2 regions of the Clostridium sp. CM038 genome follow, and region 2 is predicted to be linked to the other one. Evidence: a T-box and tRNA genes for the amino acid it is inferred to sense, from the RefSeq annotation. Region 2 holds a T-box; the other holds one or more tRNA genes.
What was found. The T-box of region 2 lies ahead of tyrS (tyrosine--tRNA ligase). A T-box ahead of a tRNA ligase gene usually reads a tRNA of that ligase, here a tRNA-Tyr.
Positions count from the first base shown of each region.

Region 1: it encodes a tRNA-Tyr, which carries the amino acid that the T-box ahead of tyrS (tyrosine--tRNA ligase) is inferred to sense. The anticodon was not compared.

Region 1 covers NZ_CM143651.1:216,610-228,360, forward strand. The annotation lists gene mreB (rod shape-determining protein) at 83-1,117, shown strand; gene yyaC (spore protease YyaC) at 1,243-1,797, opposite strand; tRNA gene ACWJKS_RS00970 (tRNA-Thr) at 2,155-2,229, shown strand; tRNA gene ACWJKS_RS00975 (tRNA-Tyr) at 2,235-2,319, shown strand; tRNA gene ACWJKS_RS00980 (tRNA-Val) at 2,362-2,437, shown strand; tRNA gene ACWJKS_RS00985 (tRNA-Thr) at 2,470-2,544, shown strand; tRNA gene ACWJKS_RS00990 (tRNA-Tyr) at 2,550-2,634, shown strand; SAM riboswitch class I at 2,737-2,839, shown strand; gene metK (methionine adenosyltransferase) at 2,925-4,100, shown strand; gene recD2 (SF1B family DNA helicase RecD2) at 4,307-6,538, shown strand; gene ACWJKS_RS01005 (hypothetical protein) at 6,584-7,612, shown strand; gene ACWJKS_RS01010 (ComF family protein) at 7,585-8,265, shown strand; gene hpf (ribosome hibernation-promoting factor, HPF/YfiA family) at 8,688-9,221, shown strand; gene secA (preprotein translocase subunit SecA) at 9,419-11,751, shown strand, end outside.
Region 2 covers NZ_CM143651.1:3,301,251-3,313,001, forward strand. The annotation lists gene leuS (leucine--tRNA ligase) at 1-1,735, shown strand, start outside; gene ACWJKS_RS15220 (GTP pyrophosphokinase) at 1,823-2,614, opposite strand; gene ACWJKS_RS15225 (metallophosphoesterase) at 2,668-3,357, opposite strand; gene tyrS (tyrosine--tRNA ligase) at 3,666-4,886, opposite strand; T-box leader at 5,096-5,311, opposite strand; gene ACWJKS_RS15235 (ATP-binding protein) at 5,500-5,910, opposite strand; gene ACWJKS_RS15240 (AlbA family DNA-binding domain-containing protein) at 6,028-7,173, opposite strand; gene ACWJKS_RS15245 (Ger(x)C family spore germination protein) at 7,282-8,397, opposite strand; gene ACWJKS_RS15250 (spore germination protein) at 8,390-9,796, opposite strand; gene ACWJKS_RS15255 (GerAB/ArcD/ProY family transporter) at 9,927-11,006, shown strand; gene ACWJKS_RS15260 (ECF transporter S component) at 11,216-11,751, opposite strand, start outside.

The DNA.
Region 1 (11,751 bases), 1.0 Mb from region 2:
GAGGGTTTTCTTATAGCTTTATAGAATAGAGTTTAGTGTAATTTAAATATTGAATATACTAAAGAGCAGGAGTGGTTTTGAAATGTTTTTTTTTAGAATGGGTACAGATATGGGAATAGATTTGGGTACATCTACAGTGCTTGTATATATCAAAGGAAAAGGTGTTATATTAAAAGAACCTTCTGTTGTTGCCATAGATAGAAATAATAATAAGGTATTGGCAGTAGGAGAAGAAGCTAGGCAAATGATAGGAAGGACACCAGGCAATATTGTGGCAATACGCCCTATGAGGGACGGTGTTATTTCGGATTATGACATAACTGAAAAAATGTTAAATCATTTTATCAAGAAGGCTTGTGGGAAAAGAAGGTTATCTTCTCCAAAAGTTGTAATATGTGTACCTTGCGAAGCAACGGAAGTAGAAAGAAGAGCGGTAGAAGATGCAGGTAGAAATGCCGGAGCTAAGAAAGTTCAACTTATAGAAGAACCACTAGCAGCGGCAATCGGAGCGGGACTCGATATTACTAGAGCAAGTGGTAATATGGTTATTGACATTGGTGGAGGCACGACTGATATTGCAGTTATTTCTTTAGGAGGCATGGTTGTACGTGAATCAGTTAAAGTAGCTGGTGATAAGTTTGATGAAGAGATTATAAAATATATCAGAAAAAAACATAAATTAATGATTGGTGAGAGGACTGCAGAGGATTTAAAAATCAACATAGGTTGTGCTTATAAACAAGAAGAAAAGACAAGCATGGAGATAAGAGGGAGAGATTTAATTACAGGTCTTCCTAAGAATTTAGAAGTATCATCAGAAGAAATGAGAGAAGCTTTAAAAGAGGCGGTATATTTAATAGCAGGATGTGCACATTCCGTATTAGAAAAAACACCACCTGAGCTTTCAGCAGATATAGCTGATAAAGGTATAGTTATGACTGGTGGAGGTGCATTGTTAAAAGGCTTAGGTAAGCTCATACAAGAGGTTACTAAAGTTCCGGTATATCTAGCGGAGGATCCGATTTCATGCGTAGCACTCGGAACAGGTAAAGTATTGGATTATATGGATAAGTTAGATAATTCATTCAATGGAAGAGAATTATGCTTAACAGAATAAAAAGTATAAGCAAGCTATAAAAATAAGCAATACAATTATTAGTTTAATTGTATTGCTTATTTTTATATTATATAAGATTTGTAAGTTTAAATTGTGGATAATTATTTAAAACTAATTAAAGCATGTTAAACAGGGCTCAAATTATTTTCTTCATTGGTAAGGGAGTGCAAATAGTATGAATGCAAGAGGGATCTGCTTAAAACATTAGCAATATCCATTACCAAGCTCAATCTTATGTTTCTATTTGTAAATAATTCACTATCATCACTTGAATCTACTATACCTATTAATGAAAGAGTGCCTACCTTAGGAAGGGTTTTCCCTACACCTTTGCCAGGATGAATTGGATAATTTCTAGCTTGGAGTTCTCCAATATTTGAAATGTCTCCTAAACAAGCATCTACACCTATTATAGTACAATTTGGGTGCAATGCATTTATTTTAGATAATTTACTATCTATGTTTAAGGCATGAATTGGATTATCTATAGTGCCATATACAGGTAATGGAAAGGAACTATTTTTTAAAAGTGTACCAACTAAAGGACCTAGACAATCGCCTATACATCTATCGGTACCTATGCAAACAACTAAAGTATTTTTGTCAATATAGTCTTTTAGAAAATTAGAAAGTGTATAGTATGCTAAAGGATCTTTATAATGGGTTTTAGCTTTACTCAAGAAATATACCTCCTTGTATTGCGCTGGGGAAAAATTATTAGTTTCCTATGAATAATTTATATGAATAAATCCCGTGTATTATTATAATAAAGAATAAAAAAATGATTAATTAAAAAATGATATATAAGTATATTAACTATATGAAGGAAAACCAAATAAAAAATATAATAAATTATTTGTGCAAATAGTAAGTTGTATCAATGCTTAATATTAAGCAAATATGCGAATAGTATAGTTATGGAGAGAAGAAGTCGTTTATTAAAGGATAATAGACTTGAAATTAATTAATTAAAGTTGTATAATAATTCTTGTCGACACGGTAAAACGGTAAAACGGCAAAATGATAAAACATAATATGCTGGCATGGCTCAACGGTAGAGCAGCTGACTTGTAATCAGCAGGTTGTAGGTTCAATTCCTATTGCCAGCTCCATAAGTGGAGGAGTTCCCGAGTGGCCAAAGGGGGCAGACTGTAAATCTGTTACGTAATGTTTCGATGGTTCGAATCCGTCCTCCTCCACCATTTATAATGGTTTACAATAAATTATGGCTTACAATAAATTATGGGAGCATAGCTCAGCTGGGAGAGCATCTGCCTTACAAGCAGAGGGTCACAGGTTCGAACCCTGTTGTTCCCACCATAATAATCTTTTTAAAATAGAATAAAATGCATGCTGGCATGGCTCAACGGTAGAGCAGCTGACTTGTAATCAGCAGGTTGTAGGTTCAATTCCTATTGCCAGCTCCACATATGGAGGAGTTCCCGAGTGGCCAAAGGGGGCAGACTGTAAATCTGTTACGTAATGTTTCGATGGTTCGAATCCGTCCTCCTCCACCAAAAGACATCTATAGATGTCTTTTTTTATTTTTTACAGGGTTTAGATTCTGTTGACACCATAGAATGCATATGGTATTATAATTAAAACTTAATAATTGATAACTCTTATCAAGAGAGGTGGAGGGAAAAAGGCCCTATGAAACCCGGCAACCGGTGCAATGCACCATGGTGCCAATTCCTGCAGTTATAATCTGCAAGATAAGGGAGATGATTAAATCACCTCTTCTTATATTTGGAAGAGGTTTTATTTTTTTATAGGGAAATTTTAGAGAATAGAAGGGAGAATTATAATGAAAAGATTATTTACATCAGAATCCGTTACAGAAGGACATCCAGACAAAATTTGTGACCAAATTTCAGATGCTGTACTTGATGCTATTTTAGAGCAAGATCCTTATGCTAGGGTTGCTTGTGAAACAGCGGTTACTACAGGAATGGTTTTAGTTATGGGAGAGATAACAACTAGTTGTTATGTAGATGTTCCTAAGGTTGTTAGGAATACCATTGAAGGCATAGGATATACTAGAGCAAAATACGGGTTTGATGCTAGCACATGCGCTGTACTTACGTCTATTAATGAACAATCAACAGATATAGCTATGGGAGTAGATGAGGCATTAGAATCTAAAGCAGGCGAGATTGATAAGGTTGACGCAATAGGTGCTGGTGATCAAGGCATGATGTTTGGATTTGCAACTAATGAGACACCAGAATACATGCCACTACCAATTGCTATGGCTCACAGATTAGCAAGAAAGTTAAGCGAAGTAAGAAAAAATGGCACATTAGATTACTTAAGACCGGACGGAAAGACTCAAGTTACTGTAGAGTATGAAGATAATAAGCCAGTAAGAATAGATACTATTGTTATTTCAACTCAACATGCGGAAGAAGCAACTCATGATCAAATTGAAAATGATTTAAAAGAGCATGTAATAAAACCTGTAGTTCCAAGTGGATTATTAGATGAAAATACTAAATATTATATAAATCCTACAGGCAGATTTGTAATTGGAGGACCGCAAGGAGACTCTGGTTTAACAGGAAGAAAAATAATAGTAGATACTTATGGTGGATATGGAAGACATGGAGGTGGAGCATTCTCAGGAAAGGATGCAACAAAAGTTGATAGATCCGCTGCATATGCTGCAAGATGGGTTGCTAAAAATTTAGTTGCTGCAGGAGTTTCAGATAAATTGGAAATTCAGTTAGCTTATGCTATAGGTGTAGCTAAACCGGTATCTATAGAGGTCGAAACTTTCGGAACAGGAAAAATTGACGATGATAAAATAGTTCAAATAGTTGAAAAAGTATTTGATTTAAGGCCAGCTGTAATTATAAGAGAATTAGAACTAAGAAGACCTGTTTATAAACAAGTAGCTGCCTATGGACATTTTGGAAGAATTGATTTAGATCTTTCATGGGAAAAACTAAACAAGGTTGATGAAATAAAAAAGTACGTATAATATAAAAAAAGGGATAACAATTATTAATTGTTATCCCTTTTTAGTGCATGTGATTATTAAGTAGTATTTTGATAAAACCTAAGATAGGGGTATACTGAACATAAGAGATGTAAAATACATATGATATAATAACATTAATAATAATATTATTGCTAATAATATTATTATTAATGTTATTATATGAATTTATAAATAGGAGAGATTTTATGCCGGAAATACAAGGGATAATCGAAGATGTAGTATTTCATAATGAAGAAAATGGATATATAATTGCTCATTTGAATGATAATAAAAAGCAGATAACTGTGGTAGGCATTGTGCCATATATAAGTGAAGGGCAGAACCTGAAATTAACGGGGGAGTGGGTTACTCATCCTCAATTTGGCAAGCAATTTAGAATAATACAATGTGAGGAAATAATACCTAGTTCACTTGAAGGTATAGAAAAATATTTAGCTTCAGGAGTTATTCAAGGAATTGGACCAATAACTGCTAAAAAAATTGTACAGCACTTTGGTGAAAACACCATGAATATATTAGATAATGAAATTGAAAAATTAAAAGAGATTGATGGTGTAGGACAAAAAAAGATTCAATTAATTTTTGAATCATATTCTAAGCAACGAGAAGTTAAAAATATAATGATATTTCTTCAAACATATGGAGTAACACCTAACCAATGTGTGAAAATTTATAAAAAATATGGAGGAGACTCTATAAAGGTAGTACAGGATAATCCTTATGTGTTAACTGAAACCATTTCTGGAGTAGGATTTAAAATTGCAGATAAGATAGCACAAAGTTTAGGCATTGACAAAGAGTCGCCTTTCAGAATACAAAGTGGAATTAATTATGTGGTAAATGAATTTTGCGCTATGGGAAATACTTATATGCCCTTAAACAAATTATACAAAGAATCTAAAAATATTCTTGGGGTTACGGCTGAAGAAATTGAAAAAAATGTTTATGATAATGTATTGCAGGGAAAATTGAAAGTCGAAAATATTGATGAAGAAGACTGTGTTTTCACTATGCCGTTCTATTACTGTGAATTAGCTATTACTAAAAAAATTATAACCTTATCTATAGAAAAGTATGACGAATTAGAAATAGACATAGAAGAAAAGATTAATGACTTCGAAGAAGAAAAAAACATAAAATTCGCAACGTCTCAAAAGACTGCTATTTGTGGTGCTGCAGAAAATAGTATTGAAATAATAACGGGAGGTCCAGGTACTGGCAAAACTACTATAATTAATTGCATTATAGAGGTATTTGAAGAAGCAGGAATGAAAGTTTATATGGCTGCGCCCACCGGAAGGGCTGCCAAAAGAATGACAGAGGCTACTGGTCGCGAAGCCAAAACCATACATAGGTTATTAGAACTTGGAGTAGGCAGAGATGATGGGTCGCAGTTCTCTAGAAGTGAGGAATCGCCTTTAGATTGTGATGTGCTAATTATTGATGAAGCATCTATGATAGACATAATGCTTATGAATAGTTTATTAAAAGCTATCAGCGTAGGAACTCGACTTATAATTGTTGGTGATGTTGACCAATTGCCATCTGTCGGACCGGGTAATGTACTAAGAGATATTATTGACAGTAAATGTGTTAAAGTAGTTAAGCTTAAGGAGATTTTTAGGCAAGCACAAGAAAGTATGATTATTGTGAATGCTCATAAAATTAACAATGGCGAGATGCCTATTTTGAATAAAAAGGATAAAGATTTTTATTTTATTGAGAATAATGAGCCGGAGAAAATCTTGGACAGTATAATTGCTTTAATCAATACCAGATTGCCAAAATTTAACAAAGAGTGGGATAAGATGAAGAACATTCAAATACTCTCTCCTATGAGAAAAGGGATATTGGGTATAGAAAATCTAAATGGAAAGCTTCAGCAAATATTGAACCCTAAATCTAAGTATAAAAAGGAAAAGGAATATAGGAATACTATATTTAGGGTAGGCGACAAGGTTATGCAAATTAAAAATAATTACTCTATAAAATGGAAAAAAATTAATGCAAAAGCTGAAGATGGAGTGGGCATTTTTAATGGTGATGTAGGGTATGTTGAAGATATTGATGAAGATAATGAAAATGTTATTGTGATTTTTGATGATGACAAACGGGTAGAATATGAAGGTGTATATTTAGATGAACTAGCTTTAGCGTATGCTATTACAATACATAAAAGTCAAGGTAGTGAGTTTGAAGTTGTAATTATGCCTATGTTTATGGGGCCCCCACTTTTAATGAACAGAAATTTACTTTATACAGGGATAACTAGAGCAAAGAATATGGTTGTTTTAGTGGGAGCAATAAAAGCTGTTAATTTCATGAAAGATAACAACAGAAGTTTCGAGCGGTACTCCGCTTTGGGCTGGAGAATAAGGCAAATAGTAGATGCAAATGTGGGCCATGATGAAAATTAGATTGATTTGTTTGGAAGAAATATTAAATTGCAAAGGAGATTTTACATGCTTTTCTACGCAAAATTAAACCTTAGTAAAGAAAAAGATGAGATTAGCAAAGAAATTTTAAGATGTTCTTTAAACAGCAAAAAAAGAATTGATGTTGTATCTATGTTTTACAATTCCTCTGATATATTGTTAGAAACTATAATTGAATATGTTAATGAAAAGAAAAATATATTGTATATAACTAATGAAAACCAGAGGAGTATTGATATTATTTACTTCATAAATAAATTTAGTAATTTAGGTCAATATGTATATTCACCTGAAACGAATTATGGCAGTGTGAATGAGTATTTACATATATGCAATCATGAAAATGCGTTAAAACTCCAAGAAAAATTTGATTTGATTATTTATAATGATATTAGAAGTTTTCCTAAATACACTAAGCAACAAATAAAAAAAGTGTTATTAAGAATGTGTAAAGCAAATAGTGTAGCTATAGCCTATTCTGTAGAGAATGTTTTAAGCGAGGGCACGCCAATAATGTTTCCGTTAAAAAACAATAATATTCCGATTATAGAGCCTAGAATCATAACTACGAGGATAAATCTTAGTACGGATATACCTTTGGTTGTTTATCAATATTTGAATTGGTCAATTATATCTAATAGAAAGGTAATAATATTTACACCAGATGAGGAAAAAACTATAGCGGTCTTTGAGTATCTATGTAATTTCAAAGAAAAGTTAAGTGAAAATATATTTTTGTTTATTAGTAAAAAAAGCGATGCTAATATTAAAGTAAAGTTCATGAATGAAGATGAGGGGATAATAGTCACTAATGACTTTGAAGAAAGTTATTTAGAATTTCATTCAATTGATGTTATAGTTTATTTTGCTGATAATGATAAATATAATCATAAGCAACTATTATATTTATCAAGTAAGGTTGGGAGATATGAAAGTATACAAAGGGGAGAGGCTATATTTTTAGCTAATGTTGAAACTGTGCAAATGGATAAAGCTAAAAATATAGCTAGAAAATTTAATGAGAAAGCGTGGGAGCGAGGATTATTAAATATATAAGAAAAATACTTTATTGTTTAGTTCAGCTCATATATTCAGGCGATGAACAGTGCGTGATTTGTAGTGGATATAGTGAGGAAAGTGAAGCTTTGTGTACTAAATGCAGAGAAAAATTGAAGCGCTGTGTGCAAAGCTTTTATATAGGTCGCAATGAAGAAAAATATCTTGTTTGGTCAGTGTTTTATTATTCTAATATAGTAAAAGAATTAATTATTAGGCTTAAATATAAAAGCGATTTTATATGCGGTGAAATCTTAGCTGAATACATGTTACAACTTGTAAAAAGCAATGAATTACAGTTTGACTTAATATCTTATGTACCTATGACTAAAAAAGCTTTAAAAAATAGGGGGTATAACCAAAGCGAGTTTTTGGCAAGCTATTTATCGCGATTTTTAAATATTCCAGTGATTTGCAACTTGATTAAAACTGAGGATACTAAAGATCAAATAGGTCTCAATGGCGAAGAAAGATGGAACAATATGGAGAAATGTTTTGAGATCCAAAAAAATGAAGCTATAAAAAATAAAAATATTTTGCTCATTGATGATGTTATAACCACTGGGGCTACAGCGTTTCATTGTGCTCACAAACTGAAAGAAAGTGGGATAAATAATATTTATATATTGACAATAGCCAAAAGTAATGTATAATACGTATTGTAGTAAGTTAGGTTTGTGGTTGAAAGTCGATGCCAGTCGCAGGCGAAACGATCCACGTAAGTTAAACAAAGTTTAGCGAGCATGGTGCGGCTTAGAGGTTAGTCCTGCCGTTTAGTAGACGAGAGTGTTAGTAGTGAGAGGGTAATTCTGGGTAGCAAAAGCTCCAGCAGGCGAGTGTGGGGTCAAAGACCAGGTCAACTAACTTAATATATAAAAACTCCTAATATTATATTAGGAGTTTTTATTTTATTGGTACCTAAAAATATCGAATATAATTTAAATTGTATTAATATTATGTGAATTCTGATTTTAATGGTTGCTATTTAGCATTAAAAGTAATAGAATTGAAATATAAAACATATATCATGCTTAGTAATTAAGCAGTATGTAGATATTAGAGAGGGGCTGTAAGTATGAAAGTCAAAGTAATAGGAAGAAATATAGAGATAACAGAAGCCTTGAAAAATATTATAGACAAGAAAATAGCAAGATTGGATAAGTATTTTAGTCCAGATGTGGAAGCACAGACAACATTAGGCGTTTGTAAGAATAGACATACAATAGAAGTTACAATCCCTTTTAATGGAGTTATTTTAAGATCAGAAGAGCAAAATGAAGATATGTATACATCATTAGATATTGTAGTTGATAAATTAGAAAGACAAATTAGAAAAAATAAAACAAAATTAGAAAAAAGGAATAGAGGAACATCTCTTAAATTTCAAGGCATACCAAAATATGATAAGAACGAAGATGATGGTATAGATCCTAAGATAGTAAAGATGAAGAAATTTGCATTTAAACCTATGTCAGCAGAGGAAGCAGTACTTCAAATGGAACTCGTTGGTCATAGTTTCTTCGTATATATGAGTGATGGTAGTTCAGAGGTAAATGTAGTATATAAAAGAAAAGATGGAAATTATGGTTTGATAGAACCAGAATTTTAAAATATATTAAATTTAAAGGATTAAAGTAAATTTACTTACTTTAATCTTTTTTTAACTTAAAAAAAGTATAGTGAAAAATTATTAATGATAATTTACAAAATTTATAAATTCGTATAAGTTGAACAGTAACAAATTAAGTGGTATAATTTTAAGTATATATTTAGGGACTATTAAAATGAATAGTGAGGATGAAAAGAATGAAATTTTTTGAAAAGTTATTTGGTAGTTATAGTGATAGAGAGATAAAAAGAATAATTTCAACAGTAGATAAAATAGAAGAATTAGATCCGTTGATGACTAGTTTAAGCGATGAAGAACTTAAATCAAAAACAGAAGAATTTAAAACTAGATTAAATAAAGGAGAGACTTTAGAGGATATATTGCCTGAAGCCTTTGCGGTGGTTAGAGAAGCTTCATGGAGAGTTCTTAATATGAAGCATTTTAGAGTACAACTAATTGGTGGAATAGTACTGCACCAAGGAAGAATAACAGAAATGAAAACGGGTGAAGGAAAGACCTTAGTGGCTACACTTCCCTCATATTTGAATGCGTTAACAGGAAATGGTGTTCACATAATTACAGTTAATGACTACCTTGCCAAAAGAGATAGCGATGACATGGGACGAATACACGAATTCTTAGGTATTTCTGTAGGCGTAATTATTCATGATTTAGATCAAACACAAAGGCAAGCGGCCTATAATTCAGATATAACATATGGGACAAATAACGAATTTGGGTTTGACTATTTAAGAGATAATATGGTTGTTTATAAAGAAGAAAGAGTTCAAAGAAAATTAAACTTTGTAATCGTGGATGAGGTTGATTCTATATTAATAGATGAAGCTAGAACACCGCTTATAATATCTGGAGAAGGAGAAAAATCTACAGATTTTTATAAAGTAGCAGATTATTTTGTTAAGGGTCTAGTGAAGGAAGAAGATTATACTATAGATGAAAAAGCTAGTGCTGTTATATTATCTAATGCTGGTATAGATAAAGCGGAAAAATATTTTCATTTAGAGAATTATGCTGATGCAGAAAATATGGGTATACAGCACCATACAGTTCAAGCTTTAAAAGCAAACTTCATCATGAGAAAAGATAAAGATTATATGGCAAAGGATGGTCAAGTTATCATAGTGGATGAGTTTACTGGAAGACTCATGGAAGGCAGAAGATATAGCGATGGGCTTCACCAAGCTATTGAAGCAAAAGAGAGCGTCAAAATTGAAAAAGAGTCAAAAACTCTTGCAACTATTACCTTCCAGAACTATTTTAGAATGTATAATAAGTTATCGGGCATGACTGGAACTGCGCTTACAGAAGAAAATGAATTTAGAGAAATATACGGATTGGATGTAATAGTAATACCTACAAATATGCCATTAACAAGAATTGATAACGCAGATTTAGTGTTTAAAACTGTTAATGGGAAATATAAAGCTATAGTAGATGAAATAGTTGAAACTTATAAAAACAAGCAGCCCGTTCTCGTAGGAACTGTTAGTATAGAAAAATCAGAATTATTATCTGATATGCTTAAAAAAAGAGGAATTCCTCATCAAGTACTTAATGCTAAATATCATGAAAGAGAAGCGGATATAGTCTCTCATGCAGGAGCACGTGGCATGGTTACCATAGCAACTAATATGGCGGGCCGTGGTACAGATATTAAGCTTGAAGAAGGCGTTGTTGAAGTTGGTGGGCTCAAGATAATTGGAACTGAAAGACATGAATCTAGGCGTATTGATAATCAGCTTAGGGGTCGTGCTGGTCGTCAGGGAGATACTGGAAGCTCAAGATTTTACATATCACTCGAAGATGATTTAATGAGAATATTTGGGTCTGAAAGACTTCAAGGGGTTGTAGGAAAATTAGGATTAACTGATGAGGACGCTATTGAAAGCAAGATGGTAAGTGGTGCTATAGAAAGTGCTCAAAAGAAAGTTGAAGGAAATAACTTTGATATAAGAAAAAATGTTGTTCAATATGATGATGTAATGAACCAACAGAGAGAAATAATTTATAGACAAAGAACAGAGGTTCTTCAAGGCGAAAATATAAAAGATCAAATTGAAGAAATGATACAAGATGTTGTTTTCTCTGCAGTTGATTCACATATTAGTGGAGTTGAGGAAAGTTTTGATGAGGAATTAGTAAAACTTATTAACTATCTTGAAGAAATATATCTTCCAAAGGGTATGGTTTCAATAGAAGAACTTTCTAAAACATCTAATGAGGAAATTAAAAATACTCTTTTAGAAATAGCTAAAAAAATCTATGAACAAAAAGAAGAAAATTTTGGTGACGAACAAATAAGAGAAGTCGAAAGGGTTATTCTTCTAAGGGTAGTAGATAGTAAATGGATGGATCATATCGATGAGATGGAACATTTAAAGCAGGGCATTGGACTTAGAGCTTATAAGCAACAGGACCCATCACAAGCCTACCAAATGGAAGGTAGCGATATGTTTGCTGAAATGATTGAAAATATAAAGACGGAAACTGTTAAATACTTATTTCATGT
Region 2 (11,751 bases):
TGTATTTACTACAAGAGTAGATACTTTATTCGGTGTTTCATATGTAGTCATAGCCCCTGAAAATGAACTTGTAGATGTCCTCACTAAAAGTGAATATAAAGATGCTGTTGAATCTTATAAATATGATGCTAGAAAACAAACTGATATAGAAAGACAATCTATTACAAGAGATAAAACAGGTGTATTTACTGGTTCTTATGCTATTAATCCTATTAATGGACGCGAGGTTCCAATTTGGGTAGCTGACTATGTTCTAAACACTTATGGAACTGGTGCAGTAATGGCTGTTCCTGCTCATGATGATAGAGACTTCGCATTTGCTACTAAATACAAATTGCCTATTGAAAGAGTAATTATTGGTTTTAAAAGTGTAAATGGAGAGGGCGAAAATCTCCCTTATACTGAACATGGAAAAATGGTAAACAGTCAAGAATTTGATGGTTTATCTACCATCGACGGAAAAAAAGCAATTGTAAAAAAATTAGAAAGTATAAGTCTCGGCTGTGAAAAAGTAAACTTTAGACTTCGTGATTGGTTAGTTTCAAGACAAAGATATTGGGGCGCTCCTATTCCAATAATTCACTGCGAAAAATGTGGGGCTGTTCCTGTACCTGAGGATCAACTTCCTGTAGAACTGCCGTACAACGTAGAATTTGCACCAGACGGAGAATCACCACTTGCTAAATGCGAGGATTTTATGAATGTCCCTTGCCCAGTTTGTGGCGGCGCAGCTCATAGAGAAGCTGATACTTTGGATACATTCGTTTGTTCTTCTTTCTACCAATTTAGGTATGTAGATAACAAAAACAATGAAAAAGCTTTTGATAAAGAGTTAGTAAACAAAATGCTTCCTGTAGACAAATATGTAGGCGGACCTGAACATGCATGTGGTCACTTACTATATTCAAGATTTATAACCAAGGCTCTTCGTGATATGGGGTATTTAGATTTTGATGAACCATTCTTATCTCTTACTCACCAAGGTTTAATTTTAGGACCAGACGGAGTGAAAATGAGTAAATCAAAAGGAAATACTATTTCTCCAGACAAGTACATAAAAGAGTTCGGCGCAGATGTATTTAGAATGTACCTAATGTTTGGTTTTGGTTATATTGATGGTGGAGCTTGGAGTGATGATGGTATAAAAGCTATTGGAAGATTTGTTGATAGAATTGAAAGATCAATCGACACTGGAATCAGCGTTATGTCAAAAGAAGTTAATAACAAAGACTCTCTAGGCATAGAAGAAAAAGAATTAAACTACTGGAGACATTTCGCAATAAAAGGAGTTACTGGAGATACAGAAAAACTTCATTTTAATACTGCTATTGCAAGACTTATGGAGCTTACCAATGCTATATTAAAATATGTTAATGGAGACAATATAAATACTAAATTTTTAAAAGAAGTGCTTGTGGATTACCTTAAGATTTTAGCTCCCTTTACTCCTCACTTTGCGGAAGAGAAGTGGGAAACCTTAGGTATGGGTTACTCTGTATTTAATCAAATTTGGCCTAAATTTGATGAGTTTGCTCTTATAAAAGATGAAGTAGAGCTAGCTATTCAAATCAATGGTAAAATTAAATCCAGAATAACTATATCTCAAGATTTAGATGAAGAAAGTATAAAGAAAATTTCTCTTAAAGATGAAACAGTAATCGCTACCCTAGAAGGTAAAACTGTGCGTAAGGTTATTGTAATTAAAGGACGACTAGTTAATATAGTAGCTTCTTAGTAATAGCTACATACAGTTTTTACAGTTTAAATTCGAATTATTATAAAAGGAGAGTAGAAATTTTTAATTTCTACTCTCCTTTTCAATTTAAACTCCATACATATCTAATGTTTTTTGAGTTGCGCGAAGTAAGCTGCTAATCTCATAAACTTCTCCTTCTTCTATTAGCTTATTTAATTGTTCTCTATACCTAGCTGCATCCGTTGACTTTCCAATCGACGAAAGCACAAGTATATTATTCATTATATCCGACACCAAATTAGATTTTACCTCAAACAATTTTTGTGCATCTTTAATTTCGTCTTTAATTTCTAGCATCTGTTCATCTAATTGAAAAGCAGCATCTGCAGCATTTTTAAGTTTTGCCCTTATATTCTCTGGTATATCATGCTTATATTTATAATTTAGAGAATGCTCTACTGTAGCCCAAAAATTCATTGCCAAGGTCCTAATTTGAAATTCTGCTAGTATTTCGGTTTGACCATCAGCTAAGTTTACAGGATACTTTATAATCATATGATAGCTTCTATATCCACTACCTTTTACATTTGCAACATAGTCTTTTTCATAAACCATCTGCATGTCACGTCTTTCACGAATTAGATTTACCACTTTATCAATATCATCTACAAACTGACACATTATCCTTATGCCTGCAATATCTTCCATTTCATATTCGATTCTATCCAGAGGGATACCGAATTTATTAGCTTTCTCAAGAATACTAGATATTTCTTTAACTCTTCCGGTAACAAACTCTATAGGTGAATACTCATTTTTTCGTCTATATTCTCTTCTTATACTTTTAAATTTTACTTTTAACTCTTCTACACCCTGTTCATAAGGAATTAAAAATCTTTTCCACTCTCTTATTGCCATATACTCAGTCCTTTACATAAAATTTCATATCCACATTGTATTAACTTTTGATACTATTCTAATATTTTTAAAGGATCGAAGTTTAAATAATCACAAGAAGTAACTATATATTCTATGCCTTCTATATTTCCTTCATATAGCCTATTTAAAGATGGTCCATGTAAATGACCATATATGACCTTGCATACATTATATTCTTTTACTATTCTTATAAGTTCAGTTTTCTCAAACTTATCATTAGTAGGTGGATAATGAAGCATTACAATAAATTTATTATAACCCTTTTTCACTGCCTCATCGAGTGAAATTCGAAGCCTTATTAACTCTCTATTATATATTTTTTCATCATGAGTTGTAAATCTCGTATTTCCTGGGCAATTCCATCCCCGTGTTCCGCATATAGCAAAATCTTTATAGTTAAAAAAGTTGTTTTGGATAAAATCCATATCCGCGTAGAGAGAATTAAGCTTCGTGATACCACTCCACCAATAGTCGTGATTTCCCTTTATAAGTATTTTTTTACCTGGAAGCTTATGAATCCATTCTAAATCTTCCACACCATCAGAAATATTCATGGACCATGAAATATCCCCTGCAATTAGTACAGTATCCTCCGTTGAAACTTTGCTAAGCCAATTTTCTTTAATTTTTTCATTATGATTACTCCATTTATCTCCAAATATATCCATGGGTTTATCTGAATTTATAGATAAATGAAGGTCAGATATTGCCCACAACGCCATAATATACCTCCTTATTAATCGTTTAGTTTTTTTCCATTAATTGTCTATATCCATTACATAAGCAATAACCTTAGCTATTGCTACACTCATTAGTGCTCAAAGTTTAACCTTAGTCATTTTTTTAACGTCTCTATGCTATTATACCTTTATATTGATTGTATTAAAACTTCTATCACTAAAAAATTCTCCCCAACTTGCCTTGAACCCTTCTCCAGCTTCAAAAGATATTTTACTAAAATCTTTTTACCACTAAAAGAAAAAAGCAAAGTTAAAATATTAATTTCAACTTCGCCCTTTAAAAAAAATTGCTATTCTATAGTTAAAGAATAGTATTTTTTCTTTCCTTTTTTAATAAGTACACAACCATCTTTAAAATTTTCTTCTAAAAGTGTTGCATTCTTATCTTCAATCCTTTTATCATTAATAGTTAATCCGCCCTGCTCAATTAATCTTCTAGCTTCTGCTTTTGATGGCACCACTTTAGTGTACACCAATATATCCATCAATCCCGCATTCTTCATGTCGCACGGTATAGATACTTTAGGTACGTTACTCATATTAGTTCCACCACCAAATAATGCTTCTGCTGCGGTCTGTGCTTTTACAGCTTCTTCTTCTCCATGAATAAGTTTTGTAACCTCGAAAGCTAAAACTTTTTTAGCTTCATTGATTTTTTCATCTTTTAAAGCACTTAGACGCCTGACTTCATCCATTGGTACAAAAGTAAGTAATGATAAGCATTTTTCTACATCTAAGTCTCCAATGTTTCTAAAATATTGGTAAAAATCATAAGGAGATGTTTTATCTGCATCAAGCCACAGAGCGCCATTTACAGTTTTACCCATTTTAATCCCTTCGCTATTTGTAAGTAGTGTGCAAGTCATTCCATAAGAAGCTTTACTTTCTTTTTTTCTTATTAGCTCTATACCAGCAATTATGTTAGACCATTGATCATCTCCACCTAACTCCATAGTACATCCATATTTTTTATTTAACATTAAAAAATCATATCCTTGCATAAGCATATAGTTAAATTCAAAAAAAGATAAACCTTTTTCTAGTCTCTGTTTAAAACACTCAGCAGCTAACATCTTATTTACTGAGAAATGTACGCCTATATCTCTTATAAAATCTACGTAATTTAAATTTAAAAGCCAGTTTGCATTATTTTCAAGGATTGCTTTACCATCACTAAAATCTATAAGTTTTGAAAGCTGCGATTTTATGCAAGATATATTATGATCAATTTCTTCTTTTGAAAGCATTTTCCTCATATCTGTTTTACCAGATGGATCACCAATCATTGTAGTTCCACCACCAACTAAGGCTATGGGTCTATGCCCTGCTCTTTGCATATGAGCCATAAACATCATAGTAATAAAATGGCCAATATGTAGGCTATCCGCTGTTGGGTCATATCCTATATAAAATGTTACCTTTTCCTGTCCTAATATTTTCTTCATTTCATCCTCGTGAGTAAGTTGTTTTATATACCCTCTCTCTAAAAGCGTATCATATACATTTTCCATAATTTATTCCTCCTTATTTTAACGACATTTCAAAATGAAAGTCTTCCTCTTCTATACTATGGCATCCCAAAGTATAACAAAGAGAAAAGTTCAGTTGAAACCTAAGTCTCCTTTTGAAGTCGATATACTTATCTTCTGCGAAGCTGCGAGCACCGCAGGTAATGATTTAATACTGTGTTATTTTTTGAAATAAAAAAAACGCCTCCTAAGAAAGGGACGAAAAAATTCCGTGGTACCACCCAAATTGATTTAACAATCCGCTCATTCCTTATAACGTAAGGTCAACCCGTCTCAGCTTACTTTTTAAAAGCTTATTTCAGCTTAAAGCTCCAGAATGTATTTCACTATATTCCTTAACTAGTTCACACCTACCACTAGCTCTCTTAATAATTCCTACAGTTACTTTTTTCTTTCATAGCCTTTTAGATATAATTATTCATGTTATTAATTATATATGTGTATTTATAATATATCAAATGATATATTTGCTCGTTATAACTGATTAAAACCCTATATATACTATTTACGTTTATTTTCAACTATTTTCTCCATATACAATAAAAGCAGGGCTGAAAACCCTGCCTTACATTCACGTAAATAATATTCTATCTCTTTATGTGATATAATTCTTTAAAAATTGTGGTGGATTTAAGCATTCGCAACCTATATTCACATAAAATTCCAAGTTATACTTATTAGCTAAAATATCCATTTTAGAAAACAATTGTGCCGTATGCTCAAGTTTATCATCAATAATATTAAATACACCATCAACAAAGATGGTATCAATATCATAATCTCTAGAAAGCATACCGCACAAAAATCCATAAAAATCATCATGACTTTTTAAATTGAACTCATTTATTGCTACAAGTCTCATTTTTGTACTTAATTGCAACGTAGCTTTAGTATCATCATCAATATATACTATGTTTCCTTTAACTTTATCAACGGACTGGTTGGCTAATTTAATTAGAGCTTTAGTTTTACCTGAACCCTTTTTACCACAAAATACATGAATCATGTTAAACGCCTCCTATTTTATCTAATATAACCAGATAATTATTAAATAGGTCTACTCGTACACAATATTTTTATACATATTATATATTATTCGTAATATGTTCACAATATTATAGTTTTAAATAAAGTTCTTAATCCCTGGGAAAATCACCTTAAAAGTATTATCATCTTTTGAATCTACAAATATTACCTTACCATATTTTGAAAAATCTTTTTTCATTCGTGCAAATCCTCTTCCTGATTTTATAAATCTTTTTCTATCATCTAATGCTATTAACTTATCATATATCCACATATTCCTTTTTAAATAATTATGGGTATTAATTTCAGTTGAAAATAATAGGTTACCTGGACTAAATACGCTTACACTGTTATAGCTTACCACTATTTCAATTTCCTTATAAAATATAGTATAATCTCTATAAAGTATTGCGTTTTTTACAGCCTCATACACTGCAGCAATAGGATAATTTACTGGAAATATATTTTTAAAAAATTCTTCTGTCCTATCTAGCATATCTAATAAATTCCCTTGCACAATTATAACCTCATCAAAGTTATCGTTTACCTTATTTACTATCTTTATCATATTATGCGGTAAATAGATACTGTTAATTGAAGAAAATACCAATAATCCCCCTAGTGTTACTACCCTCTTATTATAATCTCTTTCAATAAAAGTTATTCCTGCATTGTCCATAAATCCTAATCTACTGTTATCATTTACTAAAATGCCCTTATTTAAAAAGTATTTATTAATTATATTAAAATCTAAACTACTAATACCACTATTTACAATAGGTATAGTTTCGATATTGAGACTTAGATTTTCTTGTAAACAAGAAATTAATTCTTCTTTTCTCATAGTATCTGTTGTGGAACCTCTCCTAATGTAAAATGCACCATTCTCCCTTAATTGATAGGGCCTTTGACCACCATCATATATAGTTATAATCGCCAAATTTTTGCTTTGAAATGTTACGAAATCTAGCGATACTGGAATAGGCGGTTCACATCTTGAACTTATAATTTGTTGTAACTGTTCTTCTTTAAAGTCACATACCTTAATACCTATGATTTTTTTCGTTTTATCCTCTACTCCAATAACAAGGTATCCTCTTCCTCCACGGGAGTTGGCTATAGCACATATATCTTTAGCTAATTCTCTTTTCCCACTTTCTATTAATATATCAATTCTTTGCTTGAAATCTAATTTTGTACCCTCATCCCTCTTTAACAATATGCTAATTTTTTTGCTATCCATATATTTCACTCCAACCGCGCTATAATGATATATTATGCTTATAGTAGTGCAATGTTTCCAAGTATTATACCTTACAACAAAAGACGATGGAATACCACCGCCTTTTTATTAGAAGTTTTTAACAACCCCTGTGTTCATTATTTTCACTTCAACTTCAACTTTTAGCTCAGTTTTTTTAATAATATCATCATTTTTTATCTTTGGATATTTTGCATGAAATTGCTCCGTTATATCAAAAATATCCATATTTAATGCCTTATATTTTGCAAACAGATTATTGCAGGCTTTCAAAATATTTTCTTCTGACTGCTCCTCAATTTTACTGATATTTTCTTTTGTAAGTGTAATTTCTTTTTGAGCTTCTGCTAAATCCACCTTAACTTTAATTTTCTTTTTCAAATGAACAATATTATTATCATAACTGATTTCTGTCTTAGTTTTACTTTTTAATATTTCTAAAGTAATAAATTTATTAGTATCACAGGGATTAGTTGTTTCTAAAGTACCACCTAAAATAGTGTTCATTAAAAAGTTAAAGCCTAACCCTTCATCTCTTTGTAATACGTTAACCATTTTATCGTCTTTAATTACAGCTCCGCCATTTACTTCTAAAGTCCCCTCTAAACTATCTTTTGGGATATCTATTATGGGTACTACATTTACTTTATCTCCAATTTTTCTTTGATTGTAAAACTCATTTAAACTTAGTTTTACAGCCCTTGAAGATGCTCCAATATTTTCTATAAGTTGCACTACAAATGATCCAATGTATTTATCTTCAGGCATATTTAGCTTCATAAGTTCCTGTGGATCTCCTTGATATACTGTAATATACGGTCTTATAAGAAATTCTTGATCACGATCCATAAAATCTATGAAATTATCAACACCGAATTCTGCAGCCTTTTGAGTAAATATTATGGCACTATTCTGTGTATAGTTTAATTTATAACTAGAAGTAGCATTCATATTTCTGACAGCTTCAAACATTGTTTTTCCTGTTGCTTTAAATAAGATTCTTTGATCCGCTCCTTGAGGTGATGTTCCTCTTACTCCCTTAAACGCTTCAGCATATAATATAGGATTACCGGTATTATCTGCATCTATTACTAATGCAGAAATAAATAAAACCTTATTAATATCCTTATAACTAAAACATGATGTCATAGTAAAACAATTCGTTATTATGCATATTATTACTAATGTTTTTTTATACTTATTCATTATAATCATCCCTATCAAAAATACTATTTGATATCTTGCTAAGATCTTTTCTATATAATATATCCTTAAATTTAAAGCTTTCTAGTGTACCTAAAGGGAATAAATATGGATATCCACAACTCTCTAGTCCCGCCATATGTGAGATAAAAATAAAAAATCCAATGTAAAATCCTGGTAACCCAAGCACTGACGAAAACACAATAATAATTATATTCCATATGGATAGAGCGCCATAAAGCTTAGGCACTAAAAAAGAAGAAATAGATGAAATTGCCACAATTACTATAGTGCTTTGTGAGGCTAAACCTGCTCCCACTGCAGCATCGCCTAAAATTAAAGCTCCAACAATGCTCATTGCCTGGCCTATGAGTTGTGGCAATCTTATTCCTGCCTCCCTAAGTAATTCAAAGAAAAAAGTCATTAGTAGTAGTTCTATAACAGTAGGCAAAGGTACTCCTGCTCTAGCGACTGAGAGTTTTACGGCAAATACCTCTGGGATAAGCGAAAAGTGAAAAGTAGTAATCGCCAAATATACCCCTGACAATAAGGTAGCTGAAAAAAAACTAAACACCCTCATAAGTCTTGATAGATTAGTAAAATACTTATTAGAATAATAATCATCTGGTGTTTGAAAATTATCCACAAAAAAATACGGTGCAGTAATTACAAAGGGGGTTCCATCTACGATTATTGCCACTTTCCCTTCTAAAAGCTTTGATGCTGCCACATCTGGTTTTTCGGTAGTTCCAATTGTGTCAAATGCGGTGTTCTTATTTTTTAATTCTTCCTCAATGTAATTTGTGTCTAAAATAAACTCTAATTTTATATTGGTCACCTTTTTCCTTATATAATCAACAAGTTTCTTCGGGGCCACACCTTCTATGTAGCATATTACTGCCACCGTATTAGATTTGCTCCCTAAAATTATCGGCTCAAATTTCAAATTTGAATTTTTTATTTTACGCCTAATCATTGATACATTATCTACAAAAGCTTCCGTGAATCCTTCCCTTGGTCCTTTAATTACATTTTCTGTAGAAGGCTCTCCCACACTCCGCCTCACATATCCCTTGGCCTCACAATAAATTGATTTATTTGCAAAAGAAAATATAAGCACCAAGTCTCCAGATAAAATGTGATCTATAGCCTCCTTATTACTATTAATATCTCCAATGCTATTAGCTGGTAATACTTCTTTTTTTATATACTCTAAATCTACAGTTGTAATTTTATGTTGTATTAGAGGGTTAAATATATATTCACTAATAAATTTAGAATCACATAAATCATCAATAAATACGCCGAATATTATTCCCATATCAGTCTCTATCTCTCTATATTTGATATCGTAGCTATTTTTTAATTTTTCTTTAATATAATCTATATTTATTTTTTCCATTTTAATCACCCAACTTATTATTTGTAATAATTAAGTTTAATATTCTCAAATTGGGAAATAATACAACTATATTGCAAATTTTATTACAATGCAATTTAGAATCAAAACAAGGAGGAGACAAGAAAACAAAATGGATAAGCTAAATACAAAACATTTAATGTTCATAATTTGGGGAACCTCCATTGTAGCAATGAAAACTTACCCCAATGTATTCATTATAAATGGAGGTAGAGATTCCTGGATTTCCGTCACTATTGCTTCTATTATTTTATTATTTTATTTTATTTATTTGATTTTTGTTTGTAAAAAAGGCAATTGCTATGATATGGACAAAATATACCATAAAGCCTTAGGTAAAACCATGGGAGACATCTTTTTAATTTTATTTATCATAACTTTAATTGTCAGCTTAATAGAGAGTTGCTCTGTAGAATCAAATGCCTTGCATCTAAATCTGCTTTCAGATACTCCTCCTTGGTTTTTTCTCTTGTTTATAATAATACCCGCCGTTTATATTACAAAGAAGGGTACTAGAGCGATAACTATAGTTACTATTTTAGTTATTTGTCTTACTATGATAGCTGGGATAAACCTAGCAATTCTTACAGCTAAATATAAAAAGTTTAGTCACCTACTTCCTATAATGGCGGATGGCGTCACTCCCTCTTTTATTTTATCTATAATAAAGGCCCTTGGATGTTACGGTAGTATAGCTGTTTGTATCCCATTTTTTTCTAGGGTAACTAATAAGTCAAAAATCACAAAGCATTGCGTTATTGCAATATTAATAGTAATACAAATGGAGATTTTCGCAAACATAGGCGTTTTAAGTACCTTTGGCGTAGTTAGAGCCTTGGAGATTAACTATCCTAAACTCATACAAACTCAGTTAGTTGATTATTTCGGGTTTATAGAAGGAGGGGAGTTTTATGTAATGCTTCAAATGGTAGGCGGTTGGTTTATAAAATATGTATTAGAGCTAACCGCTATCATGATTTTATTAAAAAAGCTTTCCTTCTCTAATAAATATTGGATATATATTATTACTTTATTTGTATTCATAATCTCCTATTTCATTTCCGCAAAAGTAGTATTATTGTATAAATTTTTAAATCTTTACGTCTATTTTTCTGTAATAGGCTTTATGTTAATACCAACAATAATTTTCACTGTATTTTACTTTAAAAGTAAAAAAAGCGCTAGAAACTAAAAAAAGTATATATTACTATTAATGCATTCACTTCGCTAGGAACTACTAATTTTATTTTTAATTAATCTGCTGAAAAACATAAATTCGCTAGCGCTCAAGCATATGTTTTTCTTAACGCATCTTAATTAAAACTAAAATAGGAAGTTCTAAAGCTTGCTTCAATACATTATACGTAATATATACTTTTTTTGCGCATAAAATATCTTATATTATCTATTAATTTTGCTTTTTAAAGCTGTTATTAAAGGTAATGCTAAAGCAATACCTCCTACTACTTGAAAAACATTAGTAGGTATGTCCTTTAAAGAAATAATTAAGGCTTGTTTAAGTGCAAATTCCTTAGAAATAAAAGTTAGTATAATAGCTCCCCCTAAATAATACATCGCAATCATCCAAATCCCTGCTACTACAAAAGCAAAGATATTATTTGAAAATTTATTTCCATTATAATTTTTTCTATAGGCAATTGTTCCAGCAATATACCCCATTGTACCTTTAATAATGAGTGTAAATGGTGCCCACATGGTATATCCATTTAATAAATCAAATAAACACATACCAACAGCAGAGGATATTGCTGCTTTTTTTCTTCCAAATAATATAGCTGATAAAAAAATCATACTATCTCCTAAATGAAGTACACCCATAAAAGTAGGTATATGTATAACCGAAGCAGCTATAAACGTAATCGCCGCCATTAGACTAATTTGTACTATGTCAATAGTTTTAATTGGTGATATTCTAT